2 regions of the Pseudomonas sp. 15C genome follow, and region 2 is predicted to be linked to the other one. Evidence: riboswitches for the same ligand, from Rfam matches in the RefSeq annotation. Region 2 holds a riboswitch; the other holds the start of a gene.
The links. A riboswitch is a leader RNA that binds a small molecule or an ion and turns the genes downstream of it on or off. The one in region 2 is predicted to bind cobalamin.

Region 1 (7,539 bases), on a different contig from region 2:
ACCAGGCCAGCACCAGGTCGAAGCGCACCGAACCGTCACTTTTAAGCCCGTTGCCGACCTTGCGGTAGATATCCAGCAAGACATCCACGTCGATCGACCAATATATCGGCACATCTCTGAGCGTTACCGAGTGACCGGCGATCGGGAAAACTTCCGCAGGGTCAGGTGTTGGCGACTTCGTGGAACTCAACTGAAAGGACAGAAAGTCTTCCAGGAAATCGTTGCCCAACAACGATTGATCGACCTTGGCAGGCATGGAGAGATGCGTTATGAAATCTTCGTCTGTCTCGAGTTTTTTCAAGACGCGAAAGGCTTCCTTGCACTCGCGCCCCAATTCAGAGGTGGCGGGCGGGTAGTAATAGAGCTGACTGGCATCCATGTTGACGTTATCGTCGATGAGCTCATGCAGGTAACTGATCAGGTGGTTGAGATCCTGCAATCTGCGCGGGGGCGTCTTGTTGTAGAAACTGGATAACGAAGTAGACATTCAAGGCCTTTGAACCGTAGCGGCTGGAAAAATAGTCGAAGGCGTTGAATATAAGGGCGTGGAAAACTCGCAGAGGTATACATATATATGGCGCGAATGTGCTTGGGTTTCCATTTGTTAACAGGGTACTCGCCGTTCAAGCGCAGCCTTCTTCGCCGTCAGCGAGCGGGTGAGGGTACGCGCGCCGCTTTTTCCGACAAAAATACTGGGACTTTGTCCCGCGCGCCGATTGGCGTAAACTGCGCCCAAGCCTGCGAGGAGTTTCCATGACCGCTATTACCATTACCGACGCCGCCCACGACTACCTGGCTGATCTGCTGTCCAAGCAGAACACCCCGGGCATCGGCATCCGCGTCTTCATCACCCAGCCTGGCACCCAGTACGCCGAGACCTGCATTGCCTACTGCAAGCCGGGCGAAGAAAAACCTGAAGATACGGCGCTGGGGCTGAAAAGCTTCACCGCGTATATCGATTCGTTCAGCGAAGCGTTTCTCGACGACGCCGTGGTCGACTACGCCACCGACCGCATGGGCGGCCAGCTGACCATCAAGGCGCCAAACGCCAAAGTACCGATGGTCAACGCCGACAGCCCGGTCAACGAGCGCATCAATTACTACCTGCAAACCGAAATCAACCCGGGGCTGGCCAGCCACGGCGGTCAGGTCAGCCTGATCGATGTGGTGGAAGACGGCATTGCGGTGTTGCAGTTCGGTGGCGGTTGCCAGGGCTGCGGCCAGGCCGACGTGACCTTGAAGGAAGGCATCGAGCGCACGCTGCTCGAGCGCATCCCTGAGCTCAAGGGCGTGCGCGACGTGACCGACCACACGCAGAAAGAAAACGCCTACTACTAAGGCGTTCGCTGCGAATATGAAAAACGGCGCCCCGTGAGCGCCGTTTTTTTATGCCCCCGCTTTACCCAGGGTGGGAGCGAGCCTGCTCGCGAAGAGGCCATCAAGGGCGATAAAGATGCGCATGCCCCGCCCGATACAACGACGACTCGCTGAACACCTCACTCCCCAGCACCCGCCCGACCAGAATCAATGCCGTACGCCGAAAGCCTTTCGCTGCAACCTTGTCCGCAATGTCCGCAAGCGTGCCCACCACCCAATCCTGATCCGGCCACGTCGCCCGGTGAATCACCGCAATCGGACAATCCGCACCGTAATGCGGCAACAACTCCACAAGAATCTTCTCCAGATGATTGACCCCCAGGTGAATCGCCATGGTTGCACCATGTCGGGCCAGATTGCCCAGTTCTTCGCCCGCCGGCATCGCAGTCTTGTCGGCATAGCGAGTCAGAATCACGCTTTGCGACACATCCGGCAGGGTGAGTTCGGCTCCGAGCAGCGCCGCACAGGCGGCGGTGGCCGTCACGCCCGGAATGATCTCGAACGGGATACCAAGCTCACGCAGATAACGAATCTGCTCACCGATCGCGCCGTACAGGCTCGGATCACCGGAATGTACCCGTGCGACGTCATGGCCGTCGGCATGCGCGGTCTTGATCAGCTCGATGATCTGCTCAAGGTGCAGCTCGGCACTGTTGACCACGGTTTGCGCCTGGTGCCCCTCGAGCACTGCGGCGGGTACCAGTGAACCGGCATAGATGATCACCGGACAGTGGCGGATCAACCGTTGGCCTTTGACAGTGATCAATTCCGGGTCGCCGGGGCCGGCGCCGATGAAATAAACGGTCATCGTTGGATCCTTGGAGAAGAGGCGCGACAACGCTTCAGATGAAGATTGTTCATGATGGATGGCGGCGATTATCAGGATTTACGCGGCGCCGGCCAACGCCAGAGTGGCTTGAGCGTATTTTTGTCGGCTGATCAGCAGCTTTGCCGGCGCCTGCAGGAGTTGTTCGGCAAGCGCCAGCGCTGCGCTTTCCGCCACGCCGTAGCAGCCGGTGCGTTCGTAAGCGATTTGCGACTGGTGGCTGAGCATTGACTGGTAACCGGCCAATTCCTCGCTGCTGAAGTACAGCAGGGGCAAGGCCAGTTGTACGGCCAGTTCTTGCAGGCCCGGTTCGTCGCGCTTCAAATCGATGCTGGCCAGGGCCTTGATTGACTTGAGCTCGATGCGGTGCGCCTGCAAGGCCTGGTCGAGCAACGCGCGCAGCGTGCTGGTCGGACAGCCGCGTTGGCAGCCGAGGCCGACCACCAGCGTGGACGCCGCGCGGTCATCGCTCATGCGTGGTAGTGACCGTCGCTGTTGCGGCGGAACAACCAGGCGCTGATCAGGCCCAGGGCCAGCCAGAACGCCACGTTGGTCAACTGCGAAGCGATCTTGAACTGGCTTTCCAGCGCCTCGGGCGCGAGCATTGAATGCACCAGCGGCTGCGGCGCGCCGATCACATGCGGCACGGCGAGAATCGCTACACCGAGCAGCTTCATCAGCCAGTGCCGGCTGAAGGCGATCAGCGACAGGCCGACGGCGGTCGAGGCCGCAGTGCCGATCCACCACATCTGCCGCGACGCCAGATCAGCCGCAGCGGTGCCCGGCAATTCCGGCGGCAGGCCCAGCGTTGGCGCCAGCACGAACGTCGCGTAACCGGCCAGACCCCAGAGCAAGCCTTGCGCGGTGGAGCGCGGCGCTCTCAATGTATACAGGCCGGCAAGCATCAGGGCGAAACCGACCGCCACCACCAGATTGCCACCGGTGGTCGAAACCACGCGCTGCCAGCCGTTTTCCGGCTCCCAGGCTTCGCCGTCATGGCTGTGCGCCGCGGTGCCGGCCGCGTGTTCGTGGACTGCGGCGACCGGCTCGGATTTTTCATAGGTTTCCGCCTGAAGAATCAGCGGCGAGACCCAGAAGCTTTGCAGCAGCGTGAGGAGCAGGGCGGCCAGCAGGCCAGTGAAACCTGCGGTTTGCGCAATTCGCTTGATCATGTCGAGAGGTCTCAGTGGCACGGAAACGCAGCGCTGTGGCGGGTGTCGTGGGCCGCGTTGTGCACCGCTTCGATATGCGAGAAACCGGCGAAATACACCAGGCCCGCGCCGAGAATCGAGGCGAAGGCGGCGGCAATCAGGCGTTGGCTCAGGGTGGTGGTGCTGGCGATTTTATCCGTGTTGCTGCCGGTGCTGCTGATGATCGACATGGCGCTTCCCTATAGTGTAAGGGGCAGTCGAACGCATGCGGACCCTGCGTGACGGACACGCAGAGGTACGAACAGCGCCCGCCCACCGCGGGTTTGTTATGTCCAGTGACGCCGATAGCGCACTGTGTGTTGCGGGCCGGTCTCCGGGCTCGCGAGGGGTTGGCGCCTGGCCGACCTGCAAGCGTCACCTTCCCATGCCGGGTTGGCACAGTGGTTTTGACGCTTCGCTCGCTTACCGTTGCGGGGGCAGCACCGGACTGACATGGCTCTGAGTAAAGCACATGATTCACCGGTTTCCCGTTTCACCCTGTGAAGGGCACCCGTAACAAGGCGTACAGGAGAGCATGCGGGTGGGTTTGAGTCAATTTCGGGCAGTAGTGAATATCCACGAAACCAAAGCATTGACCCATCATCAACCCATGCGTAGCCTTGCGCCTTCGAGGTTCTTCGGCATCTGTCGAAGCTAAGAAGGGAACGCGGTCAAAGCCGCGGCTGCCCCCGCAACTGTGAACGGTGATGTTCGCTGCAACGCCACTGCCAGCTCGGTCCACGAGCCCGCGGGAAGGCGCAGCGAATGCCAGGCCCGGCGCCTGAACACTGTCAGCCAGGAGACCTGCCTCGTCACAGATTCTCACTTTCAACCGGGCGGGGTGATCCGGTGGCGAATACTTCCGGCGCGCCTGCGCGTGGCCGGTCCTCGTCCCGTATGCCCGCCGCTTGCCAAAGGGCATACCGATGAAAACACTGGCCAAACTCCCCGTCACCATCGTCACCGGTTTCCTCGGTTCGGGCAAAACCACCTTGCTGCGGCACATGCTCGACAATGCTCAGGGCCGGCGCATTGCGGTGATCGTCAACGAGTTTGGCGAGCTGGGCATCGACGGCGAAATCCTCAAGCAGTGCACCATCGGCTGCACCGAAGAAGAAGCCAGCGGCCGCGTTTACGAACTGGCCAACGGCTGCCTGTGCTGCACCGTGCAGGAAGAATTCTTCCCGGTGATGCGCGAACTGGTCGCGCGTCGCGGCGATCTCGATCACATCCTCATCGAAACCTCGGGCCTGGCCTTGCCCAAGCCGTTGGTGCAAGCCTTCCAGTGGCCGGAAATCCGCAGCGCCTGCACCGTTGATGCGGTGATCACTGTGGTCGACAGCCCGGCCGTGGCCGCCGGCACCTTTGCCGCGTTCCCGGATCAGGTCGATGCCCAGCGCAAGCTTGACCCGAACCTCGATCACGAGTCACCGCTGCACGAACTGTTCGCCGACCAACTGGCCAGCGCCGATCTGGTGATCCTCAATAAAGCCGACCAGACCAGTCCAGAAGATCTGGCGCGCGTGCGCGCTGAAGTCGCCGAAGAGTTGCCACCTGCGGTAAAAATCATTGAAGCGAGCAACGGCCGTCTGCCGCTGGACGTGCTGATCGGCCTCGGTGCCGGTTCCGAAGAACACATCGACAGCCGTCACAGTCACCACGACCATCACCACGACGGTGATGACGATCACGATGACCACGATCACGACGCCTTCGACTCGATCTCCATCGAACTGCCGCAAGCCGACGAAAGCCTGCTGCTCGACGCGCTGACGCAACTGGTGGTGCAACACGGCATCCTGCGCGTGAAAGGCTTCGCCGCGATTCCGAACAAGCCGATGCGCTTGCTGATTCAAGGCGTAGGTACGCGCTTCGACAAGCATTTTGACCGTCAGTGGGGCGCCGACGAAGCGCGCGTAACGCGTCTGGTGTTGATCGGCCAGGAATTGGATGCAGCGCAGCTCGAAGCGCAACTGCGCGCCGCGCTCAGCGTTTAAGTCATGCACCTGCTCAGGACCCAGCCCGGCGGTTTCGTCTCGGATGACAACATTGCCGACCTTGGCCAGACGCCCGCCGAGTTGGTGATCCTGTGCAGCGGCGATTCCAGCCTTGCGCTGCTCGCCGAAGCGGCGCAGCAGTTGCCGCAGGACTACCCGAGCCTGCGCCTGGCCAACCCGATGCAGGTGCAGAATCACGCCTCGGTCGATCTGTACGTCGATGAAGTGTTGCGCCACGCCAAGCTGATTCTGATTTCGCTGCATGGCGGCATCGCCTATTGGCGGTATGGCGTCGAGCGCCTGGTGGAATTGTCCGAGCGCGGCGTGCAAGTGATTCTGGTGCCGGGCGACGATCGCCCCGACCCGGAACTCAGCGACTTGAGCACCGTCAGCGCGGTGGACCGTGACCGTCTCTGGCAGTTCTTGCGTCAGGGTGGACTGGGCAACGCGCTGGATTTTTTCCGCTGCCTGGGCAATCGCTGGTTCGCCCGCGATTACCCGTGGGGCGAGCCGCAAACCTTGCCGCGTACAGCGATTTACCACCCGACCAAAACTACTGCTGCCCTGAGTGACTGGCAAGCTGAATGGCTGCCCGCACAACCGGTCGCGGCGCTGCTGTTTTACCGCTCGCACCTGCAAGCAGCCAACACTGGGTTCATCGATGTGTTTTGCCAGCGCATGCAAGCTGCGGGGCTCAATCCTTTGCCCATCGCCGTGGCCAGCCTGAAAGAACCCGGCTGCCTGACGGTGGTCGAGGATTGGCTGGACGAAGTCGAGGCCGGGGTGATCCTCAATACCACCGGTTTTGCCCAGTCCAGTCCCGAAGCGCCGCACCTGCGACCGTTTCGCCGCAATATCCCGGTGATCCAGGCGATCTGCGCCCAGGACAACGAGCCCGGCTGGCGCGACAGCGAGCAAGGCCTGGGCCCGCGCGATCTGGCCATGCACATAGCCTTGCCGGAACTTGACGGGCGCATCATCAGTCGGCCGATCAGCTTCAAGGATCTGGCCTGGCGCAGCGAGCGCAGCCAATCGGATGTGGTGTGCTATCGCGCGCAACCCGAGCGCATGGATTTTGTTGCTGAACTGGCGCGGCGCTGGACTGCTCTGGCGCGGGTACCGAACAGCGAAAAGCGCATCGCGCTGATTCTCGCCAACTACCCGACCCGCGACGGGCGCATCGGCAACGGTGTCGGCCTCGACACGCCAGCGGCAGCGCTGAATATCCTGCGTGCGTTGCAGGCTGAGGGCTATCCGGTTTCGGCCGATTTGCCAGGCAGCGGCAGCGAGTTGATCCAGCAATTGCTCGGCGGCGTCAGCAATGACCTCGACACGATTGACCTGCGCCCATGCCAGCAAAGCCTGGCGATGGACGCTTATATGGCGATGTTCGATGCATTGCCTGAATCCAACCGCGCCGCTGTGATCGCCCGTTGGGGCGCGCCGCACAACGACCCGATGTGCCGCGACGGACGCATGATGATCGCCGGGCTGCGTTTCGGTCTGACCTTCGTCGGCATTCAGCCAGCGCGTGGTTATCAGGTCGACCCGAGTGCGGTTTATCACGACCCGGACCTGGTCCCGCCGCACGCTTATCTGGCGTTCTATTTCTGGCTGCGCAACACCTATGGCGCGCACGGGGTGATCCATGTCGGCAAGCACGGCAACCTTGAATGGCTGCCGGGCAAAGGTGTCGGCCTCTCGGAAAACTGCTGGCCGGACGCGCTGCTCGGGCCGCTGCCGAATATCTATCCGTTCATTGTCAATGACCCGGGCGAGGGCGCCCAGGCCAAACGGCGTACGCAAGCGGTAATCATCGACCACCTGATGCCGCCGCTGACCCGCGCGGAAACCTACGGGCCGTTGCGCAATCTCGAACTGCTCGCCGACGAGTATTACGAAGCGCAGTTGCTCGACCCGCGCCGCGCCCGGGAATTGCAACGCGACATTCTGCAACTGGTGCGCGATACGCAGATCGACCGCGAGCTGCAACTCGACGCCGCGCTGGACAGTGACGCCGACGCGGCGATCTGGTTGCCGCGTCTGGATACGTATCTGTGTGATTTGAAGGAGTCGCAGATTCGCGATGGCCTGCATATCTTCGGCGAGTCGCCGAGCGGGCGTTTGCGCATCGATACCTTGCTGGCCT
Region 2 (7,539 bases):
AAGGTCGATTTACCCGCACCATTCGGCCCGACAATGCCCAGGGTTTCGCCGCGTTGCACCTGCAGGCTGACAGCCTTCAGCAACTCGGCGCCGCGCACCTTGAAACTCAAGTCTGAGCAACTCAATACCGCGTTCATCGCGCCGACCTCCGGCCCACCAGAATCAGCGCAAACACCGGCGCGCCGACCAGCGCGGTGATCACCCCGACCGGAATCACCTGCCCCTTGATCAGGGTGCGCGACAACACATCGGCGGCAATCAGAAACACCGCGCCGCCCAAGGCACTCGCCGGCAGCAATCGAGCATGCCCGGTGCCGAGCAACAACCGCGCCGCATGGGGGATCACCAGGCCGACAAAACCGATCGAACCGACAATCGAGACCATCACGGCCGTGACCAGCGCCGCGCAACCGATCAGCAGAATCTGCACGCGGCGCACCGGTATGCCGAGCGACGCCGCCGAATCCGCGCCAAAGGTAAACGCATCCAGCGCCCGCCGATGCCACAGGCACACGACCAGCCCGAGCAGGGCCACCGGCACCGCCAGCCACACCGACGGCCAGCGCACCCCGCCGAGGTTGCCGAGCAGCCAGAACATGATCCCGCGGGCCTGCTCGGAACTCGCCGAGCGAGTAATCAGGAATGCGGTCAGCGCATTGAACAATTGCGAGCCGGCAATCCCGGCCAGAATGATCTGCCCGGTACCGTTGGCCGAACCACTGACCCGTGCCAGCAGAATCACCAGCACGAATGCCGTCACCGCACCGGCAAACGCGCCGGCCGACAGCGACACCAGCCCGGCACCCACGCCAAGCAAGGCGACCATTACCGCGCCAGTCGAGGCCCCGGCGGAGATGCCCAGCAGATAAGGATCGGCCAACGGATTGCGCAACAGCGACTGCAAGATCACCCCGCACGTTGCCAGCCCGGCGCCGCAGGCAGCGGCGACCAGTGCGCGGGTCAGGCGGTAATTCCAGACGATGCCTTCATCGATCGGGTCGAGCACATAACCGGCGCCCCACAGCTTGTTGGCCAGCACTTGCAGCACCACGCCCGGCTCGATCGAAGTCTCACCGATCGCCACGCCGCCGATAAGCGCAACCGATAGCGTCAGCAGTACCAGCAGCGAACGGATCAGGCGTCTGCTCATGGCGCCAGGTCGTAGGCATTGATGGCGGCGGCCAGTTGCGCCAGGCCGTCGAAGGTGCGCAGGCTGGCCTGCATGGCCATGGCATCGAGGATGATGATGCGGTTGTGTTTCACCGCGTCCATGTTGCGCGTCACCGGGTCGCTGCGCAGGAACGCGAGTTTCTTCTGATAGTCGTCAGCCGGGAAACGCCGACGATCCATGCGCGCGATGACCAGGAAAGTCGGGTTGGCTTTGGCAATGGTTTCCCAACCCACGGTCGGCCATTCTTCATCCGACTCGACCACATTGCGCACACCCAGGGTGCTCAGCATGAAATCCGGAACGCCTTTGTGCCCGGCCACAAACGGCTCGATGTCCATCTCGGCGCTGGAAAACCAGACCACAGCGCTGACATCCTTGCGCTGCTGGGTTTTCGCCGTGGCGATCGACTGCGCGAGGCTGGCCTTGAGTCGTTCGTTGAGCCGTTCGCCACGCGCCTGCACATCGAAAACCTGCGCCAGTTGGCTCACGCCTTTGTAGATGCTGTCGATGCGAAACGGCGCCAGCCGCGTGCCATCGGAGCCGACGAGGTTGTCCTTGGCTTCGCAATCGGAGGGCAGCAGGTAGGTCGGAATCTTCAACTCATGAAACTGCTCGCGGGTGCCGACCGCACCTTGCGGGCCGACCATCCATTCCAGCTCCACGGCGACCAGTTCCGGGCGCTTGCCGATCACCGCTTCGAAGCTCGGTTCGTTATCAGCGAGGCGCTCTATCTTTTCGTTCTGCGCCTTGTATTGGGGCAGCACGTCGTTGAACCACAGCGAAGTGCCAACGACTTTGTCGCTCAGACCCAGGGCATAGAGCATTTCCGTGCCGGCCTGGCCGATGGTGATCGTGCGTGCCGGGGCGTGCTGAAACGTCAGGCTGCTGCCGCAGTTCTCGATCGTCAGCGGATAAACCGTGGGCGCCGCTTGCGCCAAGGCACAGAGGCCCAGACTGGTGAACAGGGTGGCAATACGGGGCAGCAGCATGGGGCAGTCTCCAATGGAACCGTACGGGGAGGGCGGGTACGGTTTGGAAACACACCATCAAGCGCCATCAGGAAATAACGCAAGGCCGGTCATCACGCGAAAAACGCGCACGGCACGATGTCCTTCCCGGACACCCCGCCGGTTAGTAGTCATTGTGCCGGCAGGTCTCCTGACTGATGCGTCATCGCCTGGCTCCGGCCTTCCCGGGGGTTACCCAGTGGCAGTCGAGGAGCAGGCTCGGCACCTACAGTTGCGGGGGCAGTTCCGATCGATGCTGAACAAGCACCTCGGATTCCCTATTAATCCCATGCGGAAACCGGCGGCGGCATGGTAGACGATTTGGGGGGATGAGGGGGAGATGAATCTTTTGAAAAGCCCCTCACCCTAACCCTCCCGAAACGTCGGACCGCCCGTAGGGAGAGGGGACTGACCGCGGTGTTTGGGCGACATATGGCCACACCGAGTACCGAGCTGAACACAAATTCAGAAGCTAACGAAGATCGGCTCCCTCTCCAGGGGGAGAGGGCTGGGGTGAGGGGCGGGGCCACCACAAGTCCAAAGCCGACCGCATGCCTCTAGCCACCCGCCTGCAGATCCTGAAAAAAACAAACGTCACAACCCGGATTTGCAATCCGCGAACCCCCAACGCTAATATACGATCCATATACATTCCGTATCGGATTACCTCCATGGGCATCGTAAAAATTTCCGAAGACATGCACGAAAACCTGCGCATCTCCAGCAATGCACTCAGCCGCTCGATCAACGCGCAGGCCGAGCACTGGATGCGCATCGGCATGCTCGCCGAGTTGCACCCCAACCTCGACCACAGCGCGATCTGCCGTTTGCTGATCCGCGCCGAGCAGAATGGCGGGCTCGACCTGCACCAACTGACACAGGAAGTCGCCCTCGCATGAGAAACCAGATCAAGCTCAACACCCCGGCCGAGATCGAAAAATCCCGCGCGGCCGGCAGACTGGCTGCCGAAGTGCTGGCCATGCTGGTACCCCACGTCAAGGCCGGGGTGACCACCGATGAACTGGATCGGCTGTGCAACGACTACATCGTCAACGTACAGAAAGCCGTTCCGGCCAACGTCGGTTATCACGGCTTCCCGAAAACCGTCTGCGCCTCGGTCAACGACGTGGTCTGCCACGGCATTCCTTCTGCTACTCCGCTGAAGGATGGCGATATCCTCAACCTCGACATCGCCGTGATCAAGGACGGCTGGTTCGGCGACACCAGCCGCATGTACGTGGTCGGTGAGGCCACGCCTGAAGCGCAACATCTGATCAAGACCACCTATGACGCCATGTGCGCAGGTATTCGCGCGGTCAAACCGGGCGCCACGCTGGGCGATATCGGTTACGCGATTCAGAGCCTCGCCGAAAAGGAAGGCTTCAGCGTGGTGCGCGAGTATTGCGGCCATGGCATCGGCAAGATCTACCACGATGAACCGCAGATTCTGCATTACGGCTTTCCCAATCAAGGGATGAAGCTCAAGGCGGGAATGATTTTTACCGTCGAACCGATGCTCAACGCCGGCAAACGCCACGTGAAGAACATGCCCGATGGCTGGACGGTGCTGACCAAGGATGGCTCGCTGTCGGCGCAGTGGGAGCACATGGTGGCGGTGACGGAGACCGGGTTTGAAGTGCTGACGGCGTGGCCGGATCAGATCGAGGGGTATGCGGCTATCAGTTGATACTGCGTTTGGCGGTCAGAATTCGTGAAATCCAACGCATAAAAAACGCCGCTTGAACAAGCGGCGTTTTCTTTTGGCCGTTACTTCAGATCGAACCGATCCAGGTTCATGACCTTCGTCCAGGCCTTGACGAAGTCATTGACGAACTGCTGTTGTGCATCCGCACTGGCATACACCTCGGCCAGCGCGCGCAACTGCGCATTGGAACCGAACACCAGATCCACCCGGGTTGCGGTCCATTTCGGCGCGCCGGTCTTGCGGTCCCGTCCTTCGAATTCATCAGCATCGCGCGTCGTCGGTTGCCACTCCACGCCCATGTCCAACAGGTTCGTGAAAAAGTCATTGCTCAGCGCTTCGGGTTTATCGGTGAAGACACCATGCCGGGTCTGCCCGACGTTGGTATTCAACACCCGCAGGCCGCCGAGCAGTACGGTCATTTCCGGGGCGGTGAGGGTCAGCAGTTGCGCCTTGTCGATCAGCAGGGTTTCAGCCGCGACGGTGTATTTGCCTTTGCTGTAGTTGCGGAAACCGTCGGCAATCGGTTCAAGGAAGCCGAACGATTCGACATCGGTCTGCTCCTGCGAGGCATCCACGCGCCCGGGCGAGAACGGCACGCTCACTGAATGACCAGCGTTCTGTGCGGCTTGCTCGACCCCGGCATTGCCGGCCAGCACGATCAGGTCCGCCAGCGAGATTTTCTTGCCAGTGCTTGCGCCATTGAATTCGCTCTGAATGCCCTCCAGGGTTTGCAGCACATGGGCCAGTTGCTCTGGCTGGTTGGCTTGCCAGAACTTCTGTGGTGCCAGACGCAAACGCCCGCCGTTGGCACCGCCACGTTTGTCCGAGCCGCGGAAGGTCGAGGCCGCCGCCCACGCCGTTGAGACCAGTTGCGCAACCGACAGGCCTGAGGCGAGGATTTTGCTTTTCAGCGCGGCGGCGTCGCTGTCGTCAATCAACGCATGGCTGACGTCCGGCAACGGGTCTTGCCAGAGCAATTCTTCGTTGGGCAATTCCGGGCCGAGGTAGCGTGACAGCGGGCCCATGTCGCGGTGGATCAGTTTGTACCAGGCGCGGGCGAAGGCGTCGCCCAATTGCTCGGGATTGGCCAGGAAGCGTCGCGAGATCTGCTCGTAAGCCGGGTCGAACCGTAGCGCCAGATCAGAGGTGAGCATGGTCGGCGAGAGCTTTTTGCTCGGGTCATGGGCATGCGGAACCGTGCCGGCGCCGGCGCCGTTTTTCGGTTGCCACTGATGCGCCCCGGCCGGGCTCTTGGTCAGTTCCCACTCGAAGCCGAACAGGTTTTCCAGGTAGTTGTTGCTCCAGCGGGTGGGCGTGGAGGTCCAGGTCACCTCCAGACCACTGGTGATGGTGTCTGCGCCCTTGCCGGTGCCGAAGGCATTTTTCCAGCCCAGGCCTTGCTGTTCGAGGCCGGCCGCTTCCGGTTCAGGGCCGACGTTGTCGGCCGGGCCGGCACCGTGGGTCTTGCCGAACGCGTGGCCGCCCGCAATCAGCGCCACGGTTTCTTCATCGTTCATGGCCATGCGGCCGAAGGTTTCGCGTATGTCTTTGGCCGAGGCGACCGGGTCCGGGTTGCCCTCGGGACCTTCCGGGTTCACATAAATCAGGCCCATCTGCACCGCAGCGAGCGGGTTCTCCAGATTGCGCTCGCCCTGATCGGTGCGGCTTTCTTCCTTGCCGTGCAGATCCGGTTCGGCTACCAGCGTACCGTCACCGGGTTCCTGTACCGGGCCGTTGCTCTTGCCGTAACGATTGTCACCGCCCAGCCATTCGGTTTCCGACCCCCAGTACACGTCTTCATCCGGTTCCCAGACATCGGCGCGACCACCGGAAAAACCAAAGGTCTTGAAGCCCATGGATTCCAGCGCGACGTTGCCGGTGAGCACGATCAGATCGGCCCAGGAAATGTTGCGGCCGTATTTCTGCTTGATCGGCCAGAGCAGGCGGCGGGCCTTGTCGAGGCTGACGTTGTCCGGCCAACTGTTGAGCGGGGCGAACCGTTGCTGACCGGAGCCGGCGCCACCGCGACCATCGGCTGTCCGGTAGGTGCCGGCGCTGTGCCAGGCCATGCGCACGAAGAGCGGGCCATAGTGACCGAAGTCCGCCGGCCACCAGTCCTGAGAATCGGTCATCAATGCGCTGATATCTTGCTTCAGCGCCTGAAAATCCAGGCTATTGAACGCCTTGGCATAGTCGAAGTCCTGGCCCAGCGGGTCAGACTTGGGCGAGTGCTGACTGAGGATTTTCAGGTTCAGTTGATTCGGCCACCAGTCTCGGTTGGTCGTGCCGCCACCGGCGGCATGGTTGAACGGGCATTTCGATTCGCTTGCCATGTTCGAGTCCCTATCAGGTCTGCTGCGGCCGGCTGGTGCCGACTTCGGACTTGTAAGGCTAGACCCGACTTGGCAAACCAGCTAATAGCGCAGGTATTGCGCGCCGATAGGCAAACTCTCTCAGCGCCGCGCTGCTTCGGGTCAGCGGGATCAGCTCGATTGCGCCGTGTCGTCATCGGGCACATCGTCGAGAATGTCCTCTTGCCCCGGCAGTTCAGTGATCACGCTGAAGTCACTGACTTCCACCGCGCCTTGCCCGTAACCGAGCAAATGAAACGAAAACGCCTTGCGCTGTTGCGGGTTTTCAAAGCTGAAGTCCATTTCCAGCGGCTGATCCGCCGTTGCGACCATTTCCGCCGGTAAGCCCAGCTGCACGTCCTGTTCGAACTCCTTGGCCTTGAGTTGTATGTACGCCGCTTGCTGCGGGTCGACCGCGCGCACGGTCAGGCGGACGCGAGTGTGCGAGCCCTTGGGCATTTCCAGGTACTGCGCACCGATCAGGTTGTCGGCCCAGTCATCCTTGATCTGCGCTTGCAGCGGGATGATGTTGTTGCTGCCGAACTGGTAGCGATGATTGAGCGGTGTGCGCAGCAGCGACAGGTCCAGGGCATTGGCGCGGGCGGCGATCTGCCGGGCCGGATGACCGCTGTAGCGACCCTTGTAAATGGCGCTGTCGGCGATGAAACCAGCGCTTTCGTAATAGCGGCAGCGGCGCGGCATGTCGCATTCGGAGAAGATGCCGCGGCCATCGTGATAGCGCAGCTTGCCATTGGTGAATGACATGATTTCGCGGCCGGAATCATAGTCACGGAACAGCGAGCGACCGCTCAGCGCGGAGGGCACTGGCAGGTCGAAGTAGTCGAGGATCGAAGTGCTCAGATCGACGTGACCATAGACACCTTTGTTCAGGCGCGGCAGTTGCGCCTGCTCCGGTGCCAGGGTCAGGTTGAACCCCCACGAGGAGGCCAGACGCACGCCGTCGATGCCATGGGATTCGTCCGATGTGATCACCACCAGCGTGTCCTTGAGCACGCCTTTGCGTTCCAGGCCACTGAGAAACTGATCCAGCGCATCGTCGAGATAACCGACGGCGGCCTGCTTCGGCGTTTCGTAACGCTGCAGATAATCGTCCGGTGCGGAGTAGGGCTGGTGAGTGCCCACGGTGAGCAGGGTGAGCATCCACGGCTGTTTGTGTTTCTTCAACTGGCCAACGTAATCCAGCGCACCCTCAAAGAACGCCTTGTCATCCTTGCCCCATGGAAATACCAGATAGTTGCTGTTGCTGAACCATTCCAGCCCATGGGTGGCATCGAAGCCGATGTG

Region 1: linked by a shared signal. The riboswitch ahead of cobW (cobalamin biosynthesis protein CobW) and the one ahead of ACYYKW_RS18855 (ABC transporter substrate-binding protein) in region 2 are both predicted to bind cobalamin.

Annotation. Positions count from the first base shown of each region.
Region 1 is NZ_JBUDGD010000013.1:51,489-59,027, reverse strand. Features, by position in the region: gene ACYYKW_RS09810 (SET domain-containing protein) at 1-487, opposite strand, end outside; gene nfuA (Fe-S biogenesis protein NfuA) at 754-1,338, shown strand; gene cobM (precorrin-4 C(11)-methyltransferase) at 1,439-2,185, opposite strand; gene ACYYKW_RS09795 (cobalamin biosynthesis protein) at 2,264-2,677, opposite strand; gene ACYYKW_RS09790 (CbtA family protein) at 2,674-3,375, opposite strand; gene ACYYKW_RS09785 (CbtB domain-containing protein) at 3,387-3,584, opposite strand; cobalamin riboswitch at 3,702-3,923, opposite strand; cobalamin riboswitch at 4,008-4,219, shown strand; gene cobW (cobalamin biosynthesis protein CobW) at 4,320-5,390, shown strand; gene cobN (cobaltochelatase subunit CobN) at 5,394-7,539, shown strand, end outside.
Region 2 is NZ_JBUDGD010000039.1:45,003-52,541, reverse strand. Features, by position in the region: gene ACYYKW_RS18865 (ABC transporter ATP-binding protein) at 1-137, opposite strand, end outside; gene ACYYKW_RS18860 (FecCD family ABC transporter permease) at 134-1,150, opposite strand; gene ACYYKW_RS18855 (ABC transporter substrate-binding protein) at 1,147-2,160, opposite strand; cobalamin riboswitch at 2,303-2,496, opposite strand; partial or broken gene ACYYKW_RS18850 (ParD-like family protein) at 2,709-3,077, shown strand; gene map (type I methionyl aminopeptidase) at 3,074-3,865, shown strand; gene katG (catalase/peroxidase HPI) at 3,946-6,216, opposite strand; gene ACYYKW_RS18835 (LTA synthase family protein) at 6,367-7,539, opposite strand, start outside.